3 regions of the Cohaesibacter sp. ES.047 genome follow, and region 1 is predicted to be linked to each of the others. Evidence: predicted binding sites of a transcription regulator. Region 1 holds the regulator's gene; each other region holds the start of a gene.
What was found. Region 1 encodes PhoB, which activates phosphate uptake and scavenging genes when phosphate is short. Its sites were predicted from a motif close to TGTCATNNANCTGTCAT; they were not measured.
Positions count from the first base shown of each region.

Region 1 (2,268 bases):
AACCATTGTTCGATGCGCCGATCCGGATCCGCGACACTAAGGCTCCGCTGGGTGCGCATCTGTTTACCGCCAACGCGGTGGCACCTGACAAGCTCAATTGGCTCGCGGTTAATCTGGATGACAAATTGTCGGACAGACAGCAGGCGCGCCTTGGCGTCAAACAGGATCCAGAGCATCCCGGCGGCGTTGATGCGGCAACTGTGCTCGATCGCGTGATCATTCCGGAGGATATCCGCGCCCAGATCAATCATCTTGTCGGCAACGGGGCGTCCTTGACCATTTCGGATCGCGGCTTCAGCCGGGAAACAACGCCTCAGGGCACTGACTTCATCGTCCTGACCAAGCCCAACAAGCGCAGCAAGGTCGCAAAAACCGTGAGCAAGGTGAAACGACAGGCAACCGTGAAACGCTCGTTCGTCGAGCCCAAGCCGACTGCCCCCAAACGTCGCACTTTGTTCTCCATGCTCCGTGCGCGCACCTCAGATTGATTGCTAGAGTCTGAAAAACATGAAAAACCCCGGTTCCTGTCAGGGGAGCCGGGGTTTTTTGTTTCTGCAATCAAGGCTGACGCATGTGCGCGCTTCGGGGCTACTCGACGGAAAACTGATCGTCAAAGCTGTAGCCGGAGCCGCGCACCGTGCGGATCGGATCCTTGGCGCGCCCCCGGTTGATGGTTTTGCGCAGACGCCCCACATGCACATCGACCGTGCGTTCGTCGACATAGACATCATGCCCCCAGACGCCATCCAGCAACTGCTCGCGGGAATAGACACGCCCCGGGTTCTGCATCAGGAATTCGAGCAAGCGATATTCGGTCGGCCCGAGATTGACCTCGCGGTTGGAGCGTTTGACACGATGCGTCTCGCGGTTGAGTTCCAGATCGCCAGCCTTGAGAATGGTAGCCACCAGATCCGGGCTTGCACGGCGCAGGATCGCGCGCACACGGGCCATCAATTCAGGCACCGAGAAGGGTTTGACCACATAGTCGTCTGCCCCGGTGGATAGCCCACGGATGCGTTCGGATTCCTCGCCGCGCGCTGTCAGCATGATAACCGGCAGCTTCAGCGTTTTGGGTTTGGCACGCAAGCGTCTGCACAACTCGATGCCGGACAGGCCCGGCAGCATCCAGTCAAGCAGCAGCAGATCGGGCAGGGTTTCCTGAAGCCGGTTTTCCGCTTCATCCCCTCTGGCAATCACTTCAACCTGATAGCCTTCTGCTTCTAGGTTGTAACGAAGAAGAAGACTGAGGGCTTCTTCATCCTCCACAATCATGACATTTGGGCTCATAGCCATTCATTCCGCATTCTAAGGATCCGGGCTGACGCGCGATTGAGGCGTTCAGCCAGCAGGATCAGGTCTTGGACGTCTGCATGGCGCATCAGGGTGAGCGCCATGTCATGTTTGGTTGAAACCGGCATTGACCGCGCCGTCAAAAGCGCGGCTTTTAAAGTCTATCAGAGAGGCCGGTCTTCCATCGCCCGCCCGGTCTTCACGTAGAAGATGGTCTCGGCGATGTTGGTGGCGTGGTCGCCGACGCGCTCCAGATGCTTTGCGGCAAACAGATAGTTCGTGCAAATCGTGATATTGCGCGGATCTTCCATCATGTAGGTCAGGAATTCGCGGAACAGCGAGTTGTAAAGCGCATCGATATCCTTGTCCTTGGCGACGATTGCCAAGGCGGCATTCTCGTCCAAAGCAGTATAGGCATCAAGCACGGCCCTGAGCTGGTCGAGGGTCAACTCGGCCATATGCTCGATCCCATGCAGGAAATGCTTGGGCTGGGGGCGTCCTTCAAGGGCCAGAGCGTTGCGGGCAATATTCTTGCCAAGGTCAGCAACGCGCTCCAGATCGATCGAGATGCGCAAGGCCGCAATGATGTGGCGCAGATCCTGCGCCATCGGCTGGCGGCGCGCAATGGTCAAAACGGCCTTCTCCTCGATCTCCTGATCGAGCTTGTTGATCGCCTGATCGCTGGCGATCGTGGTGTTGGCAACCGTCATATCAAGGCGAACAAGCGCGTTGACCGCTTCCTCAACCATGCGTTCGGCTTGACCACCCATTTCGGCGATACGACCGGTCAGCTCGCGTAGATCATCGTCATAAGACGAGACAATGTGATCGGACATTTGTTTTCTCTCCTTGTGTTCGCTTGTTTTCCGCCGACCGGGTCCGCGGGACAGCCATGTGCCGGACCGGAAAGACAGGCGAACGAAAGTGTCTGTTAGCCGAAGCGGCCTGTGATGTAGTCCTGAGTGCGCTGATCTACCG
Region 1 is NZ_LT907844.1:2,306,878-2,309,145, forward strand. Features, by position in the region: gene CPH65_RS10530 (L,D-transpeptidase family protein) at 1-488, shown strand, start outside; gene phoB (phosphate regulon transcriptional regulator PhoB) at 589-1,287, opposite strand; gene CPH65_RS24840 (hypothetical protein) at 1,284-1,418, opposite strand; gene phoU (phosphate signaling complex protein PhoU) at 1,455-2,126, opposite strand; gene pstB (phosphate ABC transporter ATP-binding protein PstB) at 2,222-2,268, opposite strand, start outside.

Region 2 (2,268 bases), 1.1 Mb from region 1:
CATCGGTCTGGACAGTGGTGAGGATGGGCTCAACGGCTTTGGGATTGTTGAGGTATACCTTTGCATAGCCAGACGCGCCGAGTTCTGCATAATCGAGCGTACCACCAAGCAGGCCCTGAATAACGCCGTCATAGTCAGCAGCCGGGAAAAGAGAAACCTTGTCAACGCCCAGAGTGGAAGGCAGTTTTTCGACGAGGCACTGGAAGTTGCGAAGACGGTCGGCTTCGTTTTCGCCGCCCAGAATGCCGATACGGAATTCCTTGTCTGCAGCAAAGGACGGCGTGGTTACGCCTGCGGCCAACGCAGCCACGGAAACGGCGGTAAGAATTGCTTTTTTGAACATGAAAATATCTCCTGGTCTCAACCGGCCTTGCCGGTTTCATCCCTGTCAATGTGAAACACTATGAACGCGATATTGATTGGGCCTGTTACGCTGGCGAAGCGATCTGTTGGGCAGGCATCGGTGTAACCGGGGCCGAAGGCTGCGTTGAAGATTGCTTGATCGAGGTTGATGTGATCGCCTCGGAAATTTCCGCATTATCCTGCGAGCCGTAGATCTGTCTCACCGCCTCGCGGGTCAAAGCCGAAGACGGGCCGTCAAAGACAACCCGGCCCTGATACATCCCGATGACGCGCTCACAATAGGTGCGGGCCGTATCAAGGGTGTGCAGATTGGTGACGACGGTGATGCCGTCACGTTCGTTGATGTCCTTGAGGCTATCCATCACGATCTGCGCGTTGAGTGGATCAAGCGACGCAATCGGCTCATCGGCCAGAATGACCTTGGGGTTTTGCATCAGAGCGCGGGCAATGGCAACGCGCTGTTGCTGGCCGCCAGACAAGGTTCCTGCTCGCTGCAGTGCAGTCTGCTCGATACCGAGGCGTTCGAGGGCCAGCAGTGCCTGCGCCCGTTCTTCCGGCGTGAAGATATTGAGCAGATTGAGGATGGTGTTGCGATGGTTGAGACGACCGAGAAGAACATTCGTCAGGACATTGAGGCGCGGCACGAGGTTGAACTGCTGAAAGATCATCGCACAGTCGCGTTGCCAGTCACGCAAGTCCCGTCCCTTGAGTGCCGAGACCTGTTTCTCACCGAAGCGAATATCCCCTTCGCTCGGATCGATCAGGCGATTGATCATGCGCAGAAGTGTTGACTTGCCTGCACCCGAGCGACCAATGATGCCAACCATCTGTCCTTGAGGAATGGACACTGTCACGGAATCCACTGCTGTGTTCTTGCCAAATCGGCGCGTGACGTTCGACAGTTCGAGCATTCAGTCCTCTCCTCATGGTCTTGCGACCTTTGATACTCCCGTCGTTGCCCGATGCGAGACGGCCACAACGGCCCTGTCGCGGGCAACAACCACGACCAAAAATCCGGTCTGTGCGATCAATTCAGATTTCAAATAGCTGTTCTTGATCTACGCATTTTGTGTGAAATGCTCATGTCTCGGGCGTTTCAGTTTTGTGACAAGCGCAGCTTTCCCGCGGACAAAATGGACTGGTCAAACTCTTCGCCCTTCGCCAGTGACCGGCTCAGGAGGCTTCATATTTTTCAAGAAAGTCTTCAATCCCGAGCTGGCGAAAATCATCGAGCGCAGACCGCAGGGCATCGTGGCTCCAGTCCCACCAGGCAAGGGCTTTCAGCCTTTCGGCAATCGCATTGGGGAAGCGTTCGCGAATGGGTTTTGCTGGCACCCCCGCGACGATCACATAGTCAGCGACATCCTTACTGACAACGGCCCCCGCTCCAACGATAGCGCCGTCTCCAATGGTCACACCGGGCAGGATCGTCGCCCCATGACCGATCCAGACATCATGGCCGATGGTCACCGCATTGTCCCGTCGCCAGTCAAAGAAGGCCTCATCCATGTCGACCTCGTCAAAATAGTCGGAGGCTCGATAGGTGAAGTGATGCTGCGTGGCCCGCCAATGTGGATGGTTGGGCGCATTGATACGGACCGCATTGGCAATGTTGGCGAACTTGCCGATGGTTGCGGTCCAGACGTCGCCGTCCCGCGTGATGTAGCTATAATCGCCAAGGCTGCTGTCGGTGATATGGGTTCGATCACCAATTTCGGTATATCGACCAAGCGAGCAATTGGTGACCTTTGCATTGGGGTGGATCGACGGCTTTGGACCCAACCGCGCGGTTCTGCTGTCAGCGCCGGACACTTCAGGGTTCTGGGTCATGATCATTTCATCCGACAAGGCTCGTCATCTCGCCAACACGTCGTGCACCAGCGAGAAGTCCAGCCTCATCTTCGA
Region 2 is NZ_LT907844.1:3,421,428-3,423,695, reverse strand. Features, by position in the region: gene phnD (phosphonate ABC transporter substrate-binding protein) at 1-343, opposite strand, end outside; gene phnC (phosphonate ABC transporter ATP-binding protein) at 429-1,274, opposite strand; gene CPH65_RS15580 (DapH/DapD/GlmU-related protein) at 1,537-2,193, opposite strand; gene phnL (phosphonate C-P lyase system protein PhnL) at 2,201-2,268, opposite strand, start outside.
Region 2: phnC (phosphonate ABC transporter ATP-binding protein) is a predicted target of PhoB. The motif match lies at 1,457-1,473, and genes of this name have one in related genera.

Region 3 (2,268 bases), 2.2 Mb from region 1:
GGTCTCCCTTCTCGTAAGGCCCCAACAGGATGACATCCGTCCCAACCGCCCGCATGCGCTCGGTGAATTTATGCGGCCAGCCCCAAAGCCATGGCGCGTAATTATTCGGAAGGGAAAGCTTGGTGTTGTGGCAGCTTTCCGGCACATAGCCACTCCAGCCCCAAAGCGCATATTGCTTGAGACAGGAGAACAGGATCGGCTTTGAATAGCCGGCCAAATCCTTATCCGCGCCCAGCGCAGCAGCGACCGATTTCGGACTGCCATAGACCGCCCAGACAGCCTCACGCCAATCTTGATTAAGCTTTATGTCTTTGGCCATTTCCTGGCCTTCTTCAGGATCGTTGCTCTTGAAGTTGACCAGAAATCGCTTGTCTGGAAAGGCGTCAAACACCTCATGAAGCTCAGGCATTACGCCGACAAACTTGCCCCGAAACGGATAGGTCTGCCCACCATTCGCTGTGTAGCCATAGCCGATATCAAGCTGTTTCAGCTCTGCCATGGTCTTGTCCCGGATTTTGCCTTTACCGTCGGTGCGACAATCAATGGTCCAGTCGTGAAAGACAGCCCAGCGCTTGTCCGCCGTCAGATAGACATCAATCTCCACCACATCCGCGCCTGCGTCGAAGGCCGCCTTGATCGAAGGAAGAGTGTTTTCCAGATATCCATGGGTTGGTTCATCAATCCTGTCCGCCGTGCAGGTCTTGGACTGAAGATTCCGGCGATGATAGGTCTGATGCAAACCGCGATGGGACAGGATCTTCGCAGAGACCATGGGGTCACCACCGAAAAAGACTGAACTATTGTTGGCCCAGACCGCAATTACGATGAGCAAAAAGAATAACAGCAGACTTTTGAACATTTTAAGGCCCAGCGCGTTGAAGAATGTGTGTGTGAGAAATACATAAAAGAGGAATGAGACGATATGCGGACGAGAATGCGACCGTCCCCAATTGCATTGCCCCTCCAGATATGCGGAGAATTCAAAACCCCACCAGCAAAAGACCCGGGAGATTAGAAGAAAATGAAATCTGTCACCATCGGAACATCCGAAACCGTCCCCGCATTGGGTCAAGGCACTTGGTACATGGGAGATGACGCCAGGAACAAGGACGACGAAATCGCAGCCCTCAGGCGCGGTGTCGAACTGGGTATGACGCTTATCGACACCGCGGAGCTTTATGGCTCGGGCCGCTCGGAGACGCTCGTTGGCGAGGCCTTTAGCGGCATGCGCGACGACGTGTTCCTCGTCAGTAAAGTCCTGCCCTATAACGCCAGCGAAAAAGGCACCATTGCATCCTGCGAAATGTCACTGAAGCGCCTTGGCACAGACCGGCTCGATCTATTTCTTTTGCATTGGCCAGGGACCCACCCGCTTGAGGAAACCGTCGAAGCGTTTGAAAAGCTGCAAAAGGATGGCAAGATCCGCTATTGGGGCGTGTCAAACTTCAATTCCATGGAAATGGCCGCCCTTAGCAGTGTTTCAGGAGGCGACAAGGTCGCAACCAATCAGGTGCTCTACAATCTCACCCGCCGGGGTATCGAATGGGATCAGCTACCGAGCGCGGAGCGCAAGGGCTTGCCCACCATGGCCTATTCGCCCATTGAACAGGCCCGACTTCTAGCTGATTCCAAACTGCAGACACTGGCCAGTGATCTTGGTCTGACAACGGCCCAGCTCGCCCTTGCCTGGGTGCTGCGCCGCGAGCATATGATCGCCATCCCCAAGGCCGGCAAGGTTGCTCATGTGGAAGAGAATGCCAAGGCGGCAGAAATCGAACTGACGCAAGACACGCTAGATACGCTGGACCAAATGTTCCCGCCCCCGACCGGACCGTCTGGCCTCGATATCCTGTAGCAGGCGGGCATTCACGCGTCAGGGCGTTGGGTCAGGCCTTCTTGTCCCAGCCCCCACGCGGCGTCTGCTGCCAATAGGTGACGGGAAAATCCGCTTCCTTAAGGGCTTTCCAGCTTCTCCGGGCGGCCCCCACCGCATCATCGCTACCGCCATCGAACATCACGATCGCGCGCTCAAGCCCTTCTAGAAGAGCAAGATCCTCTTCAGGCCGCGCACCGTCGACAAAGAAACGCACATGCGCACCATTGGCAGCACGAACACCCTGTGAAGAAATGAGGATGGGCTGCTTTTCCGCAAACCCGGCACTGGCCAGCCCATGCGCCAGAAAGCTGTCCTCTCGCCAACTCCACAGATGACCATCAAGAGAGGTGGCCCTCTCCTCGCTGCCAGTCTGGACAAATGCCGTCCATCCA
Region 3 is NZ_LT907844.1:4,505,622-4,507,889, forward strand. Features, by position in the region: gene CPH65_RS20610 (glycerophosphodiester phosphodiesterase family protein) at 1-859, opposite strand, end outside; gene CPH65_RS20615 (aldo/keto reductase) at 1,022-1,855, shown strand; gene CPH65_RS20620 (DNA polymerase III subunit chi) at 1,887-2,268, opposite strand, start outside.
Region 3: CPH65_RS20610 (glycerophosphodiester phosphodiesterase family protein) is a predicted target of PhoB. The motif match lies at 902-918, and genes of this name have one in related genera.